2 regions of the Solibacillus sp. FSL K6-1523 genome follow, and region 2 is predicted to be linked to the other one. Evidence: predicted binding sites of a transcription regulator. Region 2 holds the regulator's gene; the other holds the start of a gene.
The links. The regulator LexA, encoded in region 2, represses DNA repair genes until DNA is damaged. The targets are predictions, from matches to a motif close to CGAACATATGTTCG.

Region 1: parE (DNA topoisomerase IV subunit B) is a predicted target of LexA. The motif match lies at 3,548-3,561, and genes of this name have one in related genera.

What each region holds. Positions count from the first base shown of each region.
Region 1 covers NZ_JBBOSU010000001.1:2,099,166-2,105,937, forward strand. The annotation lists gene parC (DNA topoisomerase IV subunit A) at 1-1,555, opposite strand, end outside; gene parE (DNA topoisomerase IV subunit B) at 1,556-3,526, opposite strand; gene plsY (glycerol-3-phosphate 1-O-acyltransferase PlsY) at 3,832-4,434, shown strand; gene MHI10_RS09955 (HesB/YadR/YfhF family protein) at 4,760-5,050, shown strand; gene MHI10_RS09960 (YczE/YyaS/YitT family protein) at 5,186-5,812, shown strand; gene MHI10_RS09965 (MetQ/NlpA family ABC transporter substrate-binding protein) at 6,035-6,772, opposite strand, start outside.
Region 2 covers NZ_JBBOSU010000001.1:2,941,228-2,947,999, forward strand. The annotation lists gene tkt (transketolase) at 147-2,141, opposite strand; gene MHI10_RS14205 (DUF896 domain-containing protein) at 2,467-2,703, opposite strand; gene MHI10_RS14210 (YneB family resolvase-like protein) at 2,780-3,436, opposite strand; gene yneA (cell division suppressor protein YneA) at 3,423-3,770, opposite strand; gene lexA (transcriptional repressor LexA) at 3,930-4,550, shown strand; gene MHI10_RS14225 (gamma-glutamyl-gamma-aminobutyrate hydrolase family protein) at 4,600-5,289, opposite strand; gene MHI10_RS14230 (prepilin peptidase) at 5,360-6,112, opposite strand; gene MHI10_RS14235 (5' nucleotidase, NT5C type) at 6,320-6,772, opposite strand, start outside.

The DNA.
Region 1 (6,772 bases), 840 kb from region 2:
TGCGTTTTACATAACCATCTTTCGTTACAGTTACGATGACTTCCTCACTTGGAACGAGTACATCAAGCGTGATTTTTAGTTCTTCAATTTCTGCTTCAATTGTTGAAAGACGTGGCACAGCAAAACGTTTACGAATATCTGTCAATTCCGTTTTGATCACACGAATTAATTTCTTCTCATCCGCTAAAATGGCTGTCAATTTAATGACAAGTTGATCTAACTCTTCATGCTCATGTTGTAGCTCCGTAATATCAGTATTCGTTAAACGATATAGTTGCAAGCTGACAATAGACTCTGCTTGTTCCTCGGAAAAATCAAATTTGTTAATAATATTTGTTTTCGCATCACGCTTATCTTTAGAAGCACGGATTGTAGCGATGACTTCATCTAAAATCGATAAAGCCTTCATTAGCCCCTCAACAATATGTAAACGGTCTTCTGCACGTTTTAAATCATATTGACAGCGACGACGGATGATTTCTTTTTGATGGTCGATGTAGGCATCTAGCATTAAAGGTAATGTCATCATCGTTGGACGGCGTTCGTGAATGGCAATCATATTGAAGTTGTAAGAAACTTGTAAGTCTGTTGATTTAAATAGGAAATTTAAGATGCCTTGTGATGGCACGTCTTTTTTCAACTCAATGACAATACGTAAACCATTGCGGTCCGATTCATCACGAATTTCAGAAATTCCTTCTAATCGGCGATCGCTCACACGTAGCTCATCCATTTTGCGAATTAAATTGGCTTTATTCACTTCGAATGGGATTTCGGTAATGATAATTTGTTCTTTACTGCCTTTAATTGCTTCGATTTCGGTACGGGAGCGAACGATAATTTTGCCCTTCCCTGTTTCGTACGCCTTTTTAATCCCGTCTACGCCCTGAATAATGCCACCTGTTGGAAAATCTGGTCCTTTAATAACGGTCATCAGTTCATCCGTCGTACAGTTCGGTTTGTCTAGACGCATTAATACGCCATCTAATACTTCTTGTAAATTATGTGGTGGAATATCTGTCGCATAACCAGCAGATATTCCGGTAGCACCATTGACAAGTAAATTTGGGAAACGTGATGGTAACACAGTCGGTTCCATATCTTGGTCATCAAAGTTAGGTACGAATTCAACGGTGTTTTTATTAATATCGCGAAGCATTTCCGCAGCAATGGACGATAAACGTGCTTCTGTATAACGCATCGCTGCTGGTGAATCACCATCGACAGAACCGTTATTCCCGTGCATTTCGATTAACATATGACGTGATTTCCAGTCCTGACTCATGCGGACCATTGCTTCATAAACGGATGAATCGCCATGTGGGTGATAGTTACCGATAACGTTTCCGACTGTTTTCGCAGACTTTCGGAATGGCTTATCGAACGTATTGCCCTCATGGAACATCGCATATAAAATACGGCGTTGTACAGGTTTTAGCCCATCACGTGTATCCGGTAATGCGCGATCTTGAATAATATATTTGGAGTACCGTCCGAAACGGTCTCCCATTACTTCTTCTAGTGGTAAATCTTGAAATTTTTCAACAAAGCTCATTTAGTTAACCTCCTCATGTTGGATGAATTCATTTTCTAAAATGCTTGCATCCTCTTCCATGCCGAAGTTTACATTCTTTTCAATCCATTTGCGGCGCGGTTCTACTTTATCACCCATTAATGTTGTGACGTGACGTTCTGCACGTGCGCCGTCTTCAATTTTTACGCGAATTAATGTACGCGTTTCAGGATTCATCGTTGTATCCCATAATTGATCGGCATTCATCTCACCTAAACCTTTATAACGTTGGATAATATAACCTTTACCGATTTTTTTGATGGCGGCCTGTAATTCGGTTTCTGTCCATGCATAAACGAGTTCTTGTTTTTTGCCCGCTCCTTTTGACACTTTATAAAGCGGCGGTAAAGCGATAAATACTTTCCCTGCCTCGATAAGTGGTCGCATATAACGGTAAAAGAATGTTAATAAAAGCACTTGAATATGCGCGCCATCTGTATCGGCATCGGTCATAATAACAACTTTGTCATAGGCTGCATCCGCTACTGTAAAGTCTGCACCAACACCAGCACCAATCGTATGGATAATGGTTGCGATTTCTTCATTTTTCATAATGTCTTGTAACTTGGCTTTTTCGGTATTAATGACTTTTCCGCGCAACGGTAAAATCGCTTGGAATGTGCGGTCGCGTCCTTGTTTCGCTGAGCCACCTGCCGAATCACCCTCTACTAGGTATAATTCATTGCGTGCGGCATTTTTTGACTGTGCCGGTGTCAGCTTACCTGATAGCAACGTACTGGATTTTTTCTTTTTCCCGTTACGTGCATCATCTCGTGCTTTTCGGGCTGCTTCACGGACTTGCTGAGCTCGAAGCGCCTTACGTACTAACGATGCCGACAGTTCTGCATTTTCTTCTAATACGTATAGTAATTTTTCAAACACGACCGTATCCACAGCAGAACGTGCCTCACTCGTACCAAGTTTGCCTTTTGTTTGGCCTTCAAATTGCAGTAATTGTTCCGGAATTCGAACGGAAACGATCCCTGTTAAGCCTTCGCGAATATCGGCACCTTCTAGATTTTTATCTTTTTCCTTAAGTAAGCCAATTTTTCGTGCATACTCATTGAATACTCGTGTTAATGCAGCTTTGGCACCTGTCTCATGCGTTCCACCATCTTTTGTGCGGACGTTATTTACGAACGATAAAATGGTTTCTGAATAGCCATCATTAAATTGGAAAGCAAACTCAACTTCAATTTCTGAAATGAGCCCTTCTACGTATTTAACCGGGTGAAGAACATCTTTTTCCTCGTTTAAATAACTTACAAACGCCTCAATACCGTTTTCATAGTGGAATACTTCATGCTTTCCTTCTCCACGTTCGTCGATTAATTCGATTTTTAATCCCTTTAATAAAAAGGCTGACTCTCTTAAGCGCTCCGCTAAAGTATCGTAGTTATACTTTGTTACAGAGAAAATCGTCTCATCCGGTAAGAAATGGACGAATGTTCCCGTTTCTTTCGTTTTGCCGATAATATCTAGCGATGTAACAGGCTTCCCGCCATCCTCAAAACGTTGGCGGAAAATTTCACCTTCCCGATGAATGGTTACTTCTAAAAAAGTTGATAAAGCATTTACAACAGAGGAGCCTACCCCATGCAAGCCACCACTCGTTTTGTAACCGCCTTGTCCAAACTTTCCACCTGCATGGAGCACGGTGAAAATAATTTCAGGCGTTGGTTTGCCCATTTTATGCATTCCTGTAGGCATACCCCGTCCGAAGTCGCGTACAGTAATACTATTATCTTTATGAATCTTTACTGTAATATGATTACCAAATCCAGCAAGTGCTTCATCAACGGCATTATCTACAATTTCAAATACTAAATGATGAAGACCTCGGCTATCAGTGGAACCAATATACATTCCTGGTCTTTTACGAACGGCTTCTAAACCTTCTAATACTTGTATGGCATCGTCATTATATGCGATGCCCGGTTGGTTTTTAACCAAAATGAAATCCCCTCCAAAACACAAACGAACGTTCTATTTACATTATTAATCGTACATACTATCGTACTTACTGTCAATTAGTGAATATGAAATAATCCACTTTGCAAAGATTAATTGTACCATCAACGAATGCGCATTAAAAGTTCATCATGCAATTCAATCATTACAATGTAACTTTTTTCCTGTATTAGCTCCGTTTTATAAGAAAAAATAATTCTTTCCTTCCATTCTAAAACGGTGTAGAATAATCATCACATAGTATTAGTACCAACTATTAATTTTGAAATTTGAAAGGAGCGCAACTAATGATTAATGGATTCATTCTCCTTTGTGCTTATGTAATCGGTTCGATACCTTCAGGGCTTTGGATCGGAAAAATATTTTATAATACAGATATTCGCCAGCATGGTAGTGGGAACTTAGGCGCAACCAATACATTTCGTGTGCTAGGAAAAAAACCAGGTCTTGTTGTTACATTAATTGACGTTTTTAAAGGGACAGCAGCAGTTCTATTATTAGCACTGCCATTCTTTTCAGACGCAACCATTCATCCGCTAATTTTAGGTGTTGTGGCGGTTGTTGGTCATATGTTCCCTATTTTTGCAGGCTTCCGCGGTGGGAAAGCTGTCGCAACAAGTGCAGGTGTTATTCTCGGTTATTCTTTGCCGCTTTTTATCGTGCTATTCTTCACATTTTTCCTGTCACTTAAAATGACGAAAATGGTCAGCTTAACGTCGATGATTACAGCGGTTGTTGCATTAATTTATAGCTCTGTTTATTGGATTGTTACTGGAGATTTTGCACTTTTCATTTTGATCGCCTTTTTAGCGACATTTATATTTTATCGTCACCGTGAAAATATAACACGTATTAAAAACGGGACAGAACCAAAAGTGAAATGGATTTAACTTGATTTAGCAAATAGAGGAACTTAGGCTAAGAACGCCACGTCGTGTGGCAACGCCTGAGTGACCAACATCGTGTTGGCCCAAGCATCAGTGGATGTCGCAGATTTTTAAAGGAATCTTTTCGAGCGTGCTTGAAAAAATCTGGACGCAATTACGCCGAGGCGTAATTGATAAGCTATGATAAATTCAAAACACATCTTTTTTCGCGATAAGAAAAAAGGTGTGTTTTTTAGTGGGAAAAGTCGATTTTTGTGGAAATTTAGGTCATCAACTTGTATGATTTGAGTTGAGACATGTATTGCATAATAGATTTTGAGGTGAGCTTATGGAAATTATACTATCAAACGAAGCAATTGAATGGTTCCGCAATGAAATGGAAATTGAAAATGGCGACTTTATTCGCTTTTATGCACGCTACGGTGGTTCCTCCCCTTTTCACGAAGGATTTTCATTAGGGATGAATCGTGAGTTACCACATGAAATGGGTGTAAATGTTGTTGTAGAGGATGTTCATTTTTATATTGAAAAGTCCGATGAATGGTTTTTTAATGAGCATAATTTAATCGTAAACGTCGATAAAAGCTTAGATGAATTAAGTTATACGTATGAAAAATAGTTAAGCCTTGGCATAATTGATCTGCAAGGTGAATTTTTAGAATTAATAGTTATCCCTCTTTTTCTCTTGTTGTCGTTATAATGGTAGTTAGATTATGACAACTAAGATGAAATATAGAGGGATTTTTTTATGAAGATAAAGCAAGAATTTTATTGGCGCTGCCTATTTTTTATAACAGGAATTATCGTGCTTTCTTTAGGCGTGACATTGACAATAAAGGGACAAGTACTTGGCGTCGGCTCGTGGGACGTGCTACATATCGGACTTGCGAAAAATGCGGGTTTGACGATTGGTGCATGGTCAATTTTATTGGGTGTGCTCATTTTAGTTATTGATGCACTTATTACGAAGCGGTTACCTCGAGCGGGTACGTATATCGATATGTTTTTAACAGGTATTTTTATTGATATATTTAACTTTTTATTACCAAATGCGAATGGGCTTATGGAGCAAACAATCGCCTTTATACTCGGCTTACTATTGCTTAGTTTTGGTTGTGGCATGTATATTGTCGCGAATTTAGGTGTAGGGCCGCGTGATACATTGATGCTACTCATTGTTAAAAAGCTAAACTGGTCTGTTAAGCGCGCACGTACAACGATTGAAATTAGCGTTGCGGTACTAGGTTTCCTATTGGGCGGACCGATTGGTATTGGAACGGTTATAATGGCTTTTGCTTTAGGACCGATTATACAGTGGGCTCTAAGCGTCAATGAAAAGCTATTTTACCGCGCTGCTGGTGTAGAAAGCGCGATTAATTAACTTGATTCAGCAAATGAATTTGCTGAATTAAGTTAAGCCCCGGCGGATGTCACAGATTTTTTAGGGGAGTTTTTCGAGCGAGCTCGAAAAAATCTGGACGCAATTACGCCAAGGCGTAATTGATTTAATAAAAAAGAGCTGAGATGAATCGACAAGTAGTATACCTTACTACAGGATATTTCGATTCGTCTCAGCTTTGTTTTGTCTTGCAATGAGTTATGTTTAAAACGCAGGTATTGCTGTCTCTTTATGGTTTTCCTCTAAAAATTTACGAACAGTATCGCTTGTCATTGCTGCTTTTAATTTTTGAATTGCTTCGTCATTTTGATTTTCTTCACGCGTAACGAGTTGAATCGCAAATTCATTCCCTTCGCCTTCCGTTAAAATCGCATCTTCTGAAGGTGTTAGGCCAAGTGGCGCGGCATACGCTGGATACATAACTACCGCATCCGCCTCATCATACATACGTGCAAGCATTAACAAATCCACTTCTTTAAATTGCAGATTTTTCACGTTTGTCGTAATGTCCTTTATAGTAAAATAAGGACCCGTTTTTTCTTGCAGTTCAATCGCATCTGACATTGCTAATAGACGTAATGTCCGGTCGATATTTGATGCATCATTTGCGATCGCAATCGAAGCCCCCTCAGGTAAAGCATCCCATGACTCAAAGTTTTTTGCGTAAATGCCAAAGTTCGGGTAATAAATTTCTTGAATGGCAACTAAATCACTATTGTTGTTGCGATTATATTCCTGCATAAAGAATTGATGTTGGAAAAAGTTCGCATCCACTTCATTTGCTGCTAAAGCGGCATTTGGTTGTACATTATCCCCTAAAATAACGACTTCTAGTTCAATGTTATCCGCTGCTAAAATCGGTTTAACTTGCTCTAAAATTTCTGTCATTGGTGGAATCAATGATGCTACTTTTAAAACCGTTTTTTCTGTTGATGTCGTATC
Region 2 (6,772 bases):
AGTTCTATCGTACCATTGTCAGTCCTTTTAAGCACGCACACAGCCATATAGCTCCCAAAAAATGCCACTCGCTTAGAGGCGAATGGCATTTTTATAAAGCACTTATCTCACCAACTATAAAAGTGGCTGACTTCCGCTGAAAGGTATTATAATGCTTTTACTTTAGCAACGATGTTTTCTACTGTGAATCCGTATTTTTCAATGACTAATTCACCTGGAGCAGATGCACCGAATTGGTCAATCGCAAGGACATCCCCTTCGAAGCCAACATATTTATGCCAACCGAATGAAGCACCCATTTCAATTGCTAAACGTTTCGTAATCGCTTTTGGTAAAACTGATTCTTTATATTCTTTTGATTGCTTTTCGAAGCGATCCATTGCTGGCATTGATACAACCGATGCATCAATTCCTTGTGCTAATAGTGCTTTTTGTGCTTCAACAGCTAAGCCTACTTCTGAACCTGTAGCAATTAAAATCGCATCCGCTGTTTCTTTTGTTGCAGGTGATACGATGTAAGCACCTTTATCAACACCGTCATAAACTGTCTCTAATGACGCATCTAATACTGGTAAGTTTTGACGAGAAAGTACTAAAACAGTTGGCGTTGATTCGCTTGATACCGCTAATTTCCATGCTGCAGCTGATTCATTTGCATCTGCTGGACGGATTACCGATAAGTTTGGCATTGCACGTAATGCAGCTAAATGTTCGATTGGCTCATGCGTAGGACCATCTTCCCCTACTGCTACAGAGTCATGTGTAAATACGTATGTTACTGGTAAGCCCATTAACGCAGATAAACGGATTGCTGGACGCACATAATCAGAGAATACGAAGAACGTACCACCAAATACATTAACCCCACCGTGTAATGCCATACCGTTCATTGCAGCACCCATTGCAAATTCACGTACACCAAACCAAATATTGCGGCCTTCTGGTGTTTCAGCGAAGAAATCTCCAGCGCCCTTGATTGTTGTTTTGTTAGAACCTGCTAAGTCAGCTGAACCACCGAAGAATGATGGTAATTTTTTCGCGATGGCATTAATTGCATCACCTGAAGATGAACGTGTTGCAACTGATTTTCCTGCTTCATATACAGGTAATTCTGATGCGAAATCTTCCGGTAAATTATTTTCCATTGCATTCACAAATTGTTGTGCCAGTTCTGGATATTCATTTTTATAGCTTGCAAATAATTCATTCCAAGCTGCTTCTGGTTGTACCCCTTGTACGTCCGCTGCTGCTTTAAATGTGTCATATACATCTGCAGGTACATCGAATGGCTCATGTGCCCACTCATATGCTGCTTTTGTTAAGACTACTTCATCTGTACCAAGTGGTGCACCGTGTGAATCAGCTTTACCCGATTTGTTTGGAGAACCGAAGCCAATTACCGTTTTCACTTCGATAATTGTTGGACCACCTGTGTTTTGTTTTGCTTGCTCGATTGCCGAATTTAGTGCTGCTACATCCGTACCATCTTGTACTTTTAAGTAGTTCCAGCTATATGATTCGAATCGTTTTTGGATGTTTTCTGAGAATGACTTTTCTAAATCACCATCTAGTGAAATATCATTTGAATCGTATAACACAATCAATTTATCTAATTGTAAGTGACCTGCTAGTGAAATCGCCTCAGCAGCTACACCTTCCATTAAGTCGCCATCGCCACAAAGTGCAAATGTATAATGGTCCACAATTTCATGTCCTGGTTTATTGTAAGTTGCTGCAAGATGACGTTCTGCCATTGCCATACCAACTGTCATCGCAATCCCTTGACCTAGTGGACCTGTCGTCGCTTCAACACCTACTGTATGACCGTATTCTGGATGTCCTGGAGTTAATGAGTCCCATTGACGGAAGTTTTTAATATCTTCCATTTCTAAACCGTATCCACCAAGGTGTAAAAGGCTATATAACAGCATTGAACCATGACCTGCTGATAATACGAAACGGTCGCGGTTATACCATTTTGGATTTACAGGATTATGGCGTAATTGCTTTGTCCATAAAGTATAAGCCATTGGAGCCGCACCCATTGGTAATCCTGGGTGACCTGAGTTGGCCTTTTCAATTGCGTCGATTGATAGTGTACGGATAGCGTTAATTGCTAACTGATCCATATGTTGTGTCATTATGTGACATCCTTTCTCGTGCGTTATTTATTCCTATTTAGTTTAGACAAAAACGGGCAAGAAAACAATCCTTTATCCTAACGTTTTATAAATTATGTCATACTTAATGATAATTATGTCATATTATTTAACTTGCTTCAGCAAATCCTTTTTATACCATATGCAAAACACCAGGCATAGAAAGCTAATCCTTCTATAAAATAGAGGTCCCCCCGCTGAATCAAGTTAATGTTCCGGCGGATGTCACAGATTTTTAGAGGATTTTTTCGAGTAAACTCGAAAAAAGTCTGGACACAATTACGCTTAGGCGTAATTGATAATGCTATTAATTAAGAAATTTATTTTGTTCTTTAATTTGTTTTAATTTTTCAGGTGTTACATCATTTCCTGTTTCATCTACAACTTTTACATGCTCAATCGTATCGCGCATTGTTGAACGGAAAACATCTAAATATTCTTTTCTTAAAGCCGTACGTTCCTTCGCCTGTTCTTCCGTTAACTTGCCTTCTTTTGCTAACTTCGATAATTCATTAATTCGAGCTAATTTTTGTTTTGATAACATTTTATTCTCACCTTTCATTTATACATTAATATGCAATACTACAAAGGTATGAAAAAAAGACTTGAAGTGCAAGCGATTACCCTTCAAGTCTGTCAATATGTTCAATATAACGTCGATGGACAGTCGCCTTACTTACCTGATAGCCAAGTCCTGTTAACGTATTTGATATTTCTAAAAAAGTAAGCCCTTTTTGACGTAAATTTACAATTTCTTCGATGGGCACTTCTTTACGTTCTCTGCCTTCTTGATTGCCTCTGTTTTTCAAATTATTTTCCGGCTTATACCCATTTTCAACTGCACGGCGCATGCCACGTCGAATTTTGGCGTTATGCATACGGCGTTGGTATTCTTCTACAACTGCTAAAATTTCGAGTAACATCGTATCCATTTCATTTAATGCTAATGGACCCGCATCATTTAACGAATAAACGGTTGCCTCTTGTTTTTGAATAAGATGTAGCACTGCCATGCGCGCATTCCCACGTCCTAAACGTGTTTCATCTTGAACAAATAACGCTTTAATATCGAATGCCTTCATATAATCAAGCATGTCGAGTAAACCATCTCGGTCCACTTCATAGCCGCTTTGTTGATCGAGGAATACTTGCAAGTCTGTATAGTTATGTGACTGTGCATAGCGCGTCAATTCCTCTTGTTGTCGTTTTAATGAAGTCTCTTGTGTTGTTTTGTCGGTACTAACACGACAATAAATGACTGCTTTATTTTGATTCATTATTTTCACTCGCTACTTTAATAGTATGTATTTCTGGAGATTCGGATAGCCCTACAATATGTTTGGAGTTTTTCACGATAGGTACTAAGAGAAGCTGCCCACTAATAATTTTTTCATCGCGCAATGCATTTTCTTTTTTTACTGCGACAATCCAATCATGCTCTGCCATTTTACCACGATATTGCCCGGCTAACGACCATAAAGTATCTCCTTGTTCAATTGTAATGTGTTCGTATGCAGTAATACGCTCATCTTTCACTAAAATAAATGCAAGAAACAGGAATGAAAATAAGATAAACATTGTTGTAAAGCTATTTAACTTCATTTTATTCATAATAAATCGCCCCTTATGGAATGTACGTTCGGAATATATGTTCTTATAATAATGGGAACGTACGTTTTTGTCAACCCCTTTTCGAACCTATGTTTGCATTCTTGTTCGCATACTGGTATACTGAATTTAATAAAACTACTTATTAAAGAGGTGAGTGCGTTGACAAAAATTTCAAAGAGGCAAGAAGCCATTTTAGCTTTTATAAAAGAAGAAGTTCGTACAAAAGGCTATCCACCTTCTGTCCGAGAAATCGGTGAAGCAGTTGGTTTAGCTTCAAGTTCAACTGTCCATGGGCATCTAGCTCGTTTAGAAAGTAAAGGGCTCATTCGTCGTGACCCGACAAAACCCCGTGCCATTGAAATTCTTGAACAGGGAGATCCAACTATACCAAAGCAAGGCGTTATTCATGTGCCATTAATCGGCAAAGTAACGGCTGGGCTTCCTATTTCTGCGATTGAAGATATTCAGGAATACTTCCCGCTACCCGATACATACGGTTCTTCCGAGGATGAATTATTCATGCTCGAAATTATGGGAGAATCTATGATTGAGGCTGGCATTTTAAATGGAGATTACGTGATTGTCAAAAAATGCTCTGCTGCAAGTAACGGAGAAATTGTCGTCGCTATGACGGAAGATGATGAAGCAACAGTAAAGCGCTTCTATAAGGAAAAAACATATTACCGTTTACAACCTGAAAATAGTTCGATGGATCCGATTATCGTCAACCAAGTAACGATTCTTGGAAAAGTTGTAGGGTTGTACCGCAACGTGAATTAAATTAAAAAATCCGCAAAACGTTTGGAAATGTTTTGCGGATTTTTCATCATTACTTTGTCGATGCCTCTATAAAACTTTTAAATAATTTGTCAGATGGCGCATCATTTTCAAGTCCTTCTGGATGCCACTGAACGCCAATACAGTACGGATGTGTTGGATGCTCAATTCCTTCAATAACTCCGTCTTTTGCACGAGCATTGATGATAAACCCGTCAGCAACTCTCGCAACAGCTTGATGATGGAATGAATTCGTTAAAATCGAGGATGCCCCGACAATTTGCTGCAGCTTTGATTGCTCAAGCACTACTGTATGCGTAACTTCATGTCGTAGCGAAACTTGTGTATGCTTTAAGATATTTTCCACTTGCGTATCAATATCTTGATATAACGTTCCACCAAATGCCACGTTCATCACTTGCTCACCACGACAAATGCCTAAAATCGGTAGCTCTCTTTCAAATGCGCACTTCATAATAAGCATATCACTTTTATCACGTTCATCGATGACAACACCGAGCTTATAATGAGGTTCCTCCCCAAAAATTAACGGATTGATATCATAGCCACCAATTGATACAATTCCGTCCACAATATTTAGTATTTGCTCAACATTTTCCTCATTAATAATCGGCAAACAAATAGGTGTGCCACCTGCTTTTTGTATCGCATTAATATATGTATTATTAATCTCTTTCTTTCCTTCTACAGGATGCATCGTTAAGCCAATAACAGGTTTCATAAATGTCCTCCCCCTAATTTGATATTAGTAGCATACCACTAATTATTAGATTTGTGCGAAAGTTTAGAAATTAAAACAAAGAACCATACCATTGTAAAATAGGCTCACCGTAAAAAAAGACTAAGATTGCTGCTAGCGCAATGGAAGGACCAAATGGGACAGGTGTCTTTCTACCTTTATTATTTATTATGAGGATAACAATGCCAACGACCATCCCGATGAATGCCGCTAAAAATAAGATCAACAGCGTCTGTACCGTTCCGAGCACAATTCCGATGACGAAAAATAATTTTATGTCTCCTCCACCCATGCCCCCTTTTGACACGACTGCGATCAATAGTAAAATACCAAAGCCAATAATTGCCCCTAATAAACTATCCCACCAAGGTTCGAGTGGTGCAAATCCACGGGCAAGTATTAATAACGGAAGGAAAAATAATAATACTTTATCTGGAATAATCATATACGCAATATCTGATACGTTAATAATCATAAGTAATGAAATAAATAACAGTGCTACTGCTAACTCAGGCTGTAATCCAATTTTCCAATAGGCAAAGGCAAATAACCCTCCTGTCAAAAGCTCCGTTATCATATAAATTGGCGAAAAACGCACGCCACAACCCCGACATTTCCCGCGCAATAATACATACGAAATAACGGGAATAAGGTCAAAAATTGTTAGCTGACGTTGACAGTTTGTGCAATGAGACGGGGGAGAAATAATGGACTCCTTTTTCGGCACGCGCAAACCAACCACATTGAAAAAGGAGCCGAATACCAAGCCGAAAATACCTACAATTATGGAATAAGTAATTGTCATATTACACCCACCTTTTTATGTTTTCCTTCATATATTTAATAACATAAACAGTTTTAACAATTAGGTCTACATTAAATATTTATTCTTTTCCTCTAAACAATAATTTCCACTTTTTATAATAATACCTCAATAAATTGCCAATTTCTAGATTGTCATTTAAATTTACTCCACACAAAAAACGAGTGCCATCCAGCACTCGTTTTTCTTTTACTTAACCAATTTCTCCATAAAATACGCGCGAATCTCCTGCCAGTTATTCACCCGCTCAAAGCCTTCTACGTTGGCATTATAAGGCATTGCATACATAATACCTGTTCCTTTAAAAGCATGTAGTTGTCCTGGGCTATCATCAATTAAATAATCCGTATGTATGACTGCCTTGTTTCCACAAAAGACTATATTTTGTATATTTAAAAACGGTAAATATTGCATTAACCAATCATATTTCGCATTAAATGAACCTGGTACATCCATGGCAGCGGTTGCGATGTAAATTTCGTAATGTTCTTGAAGTTCTCGAACTACCTCGATTGCATCAGGATCAAGCAACTCTAAATCCCGGAAAAAATCGGGTTCATTGATGAGTCCAAATAGCTTTTCCCCATCCTCTTTTGATAAATCTTTCTGTGTTGTCAGTAAAAATTCCTCATCAGTAAAGCT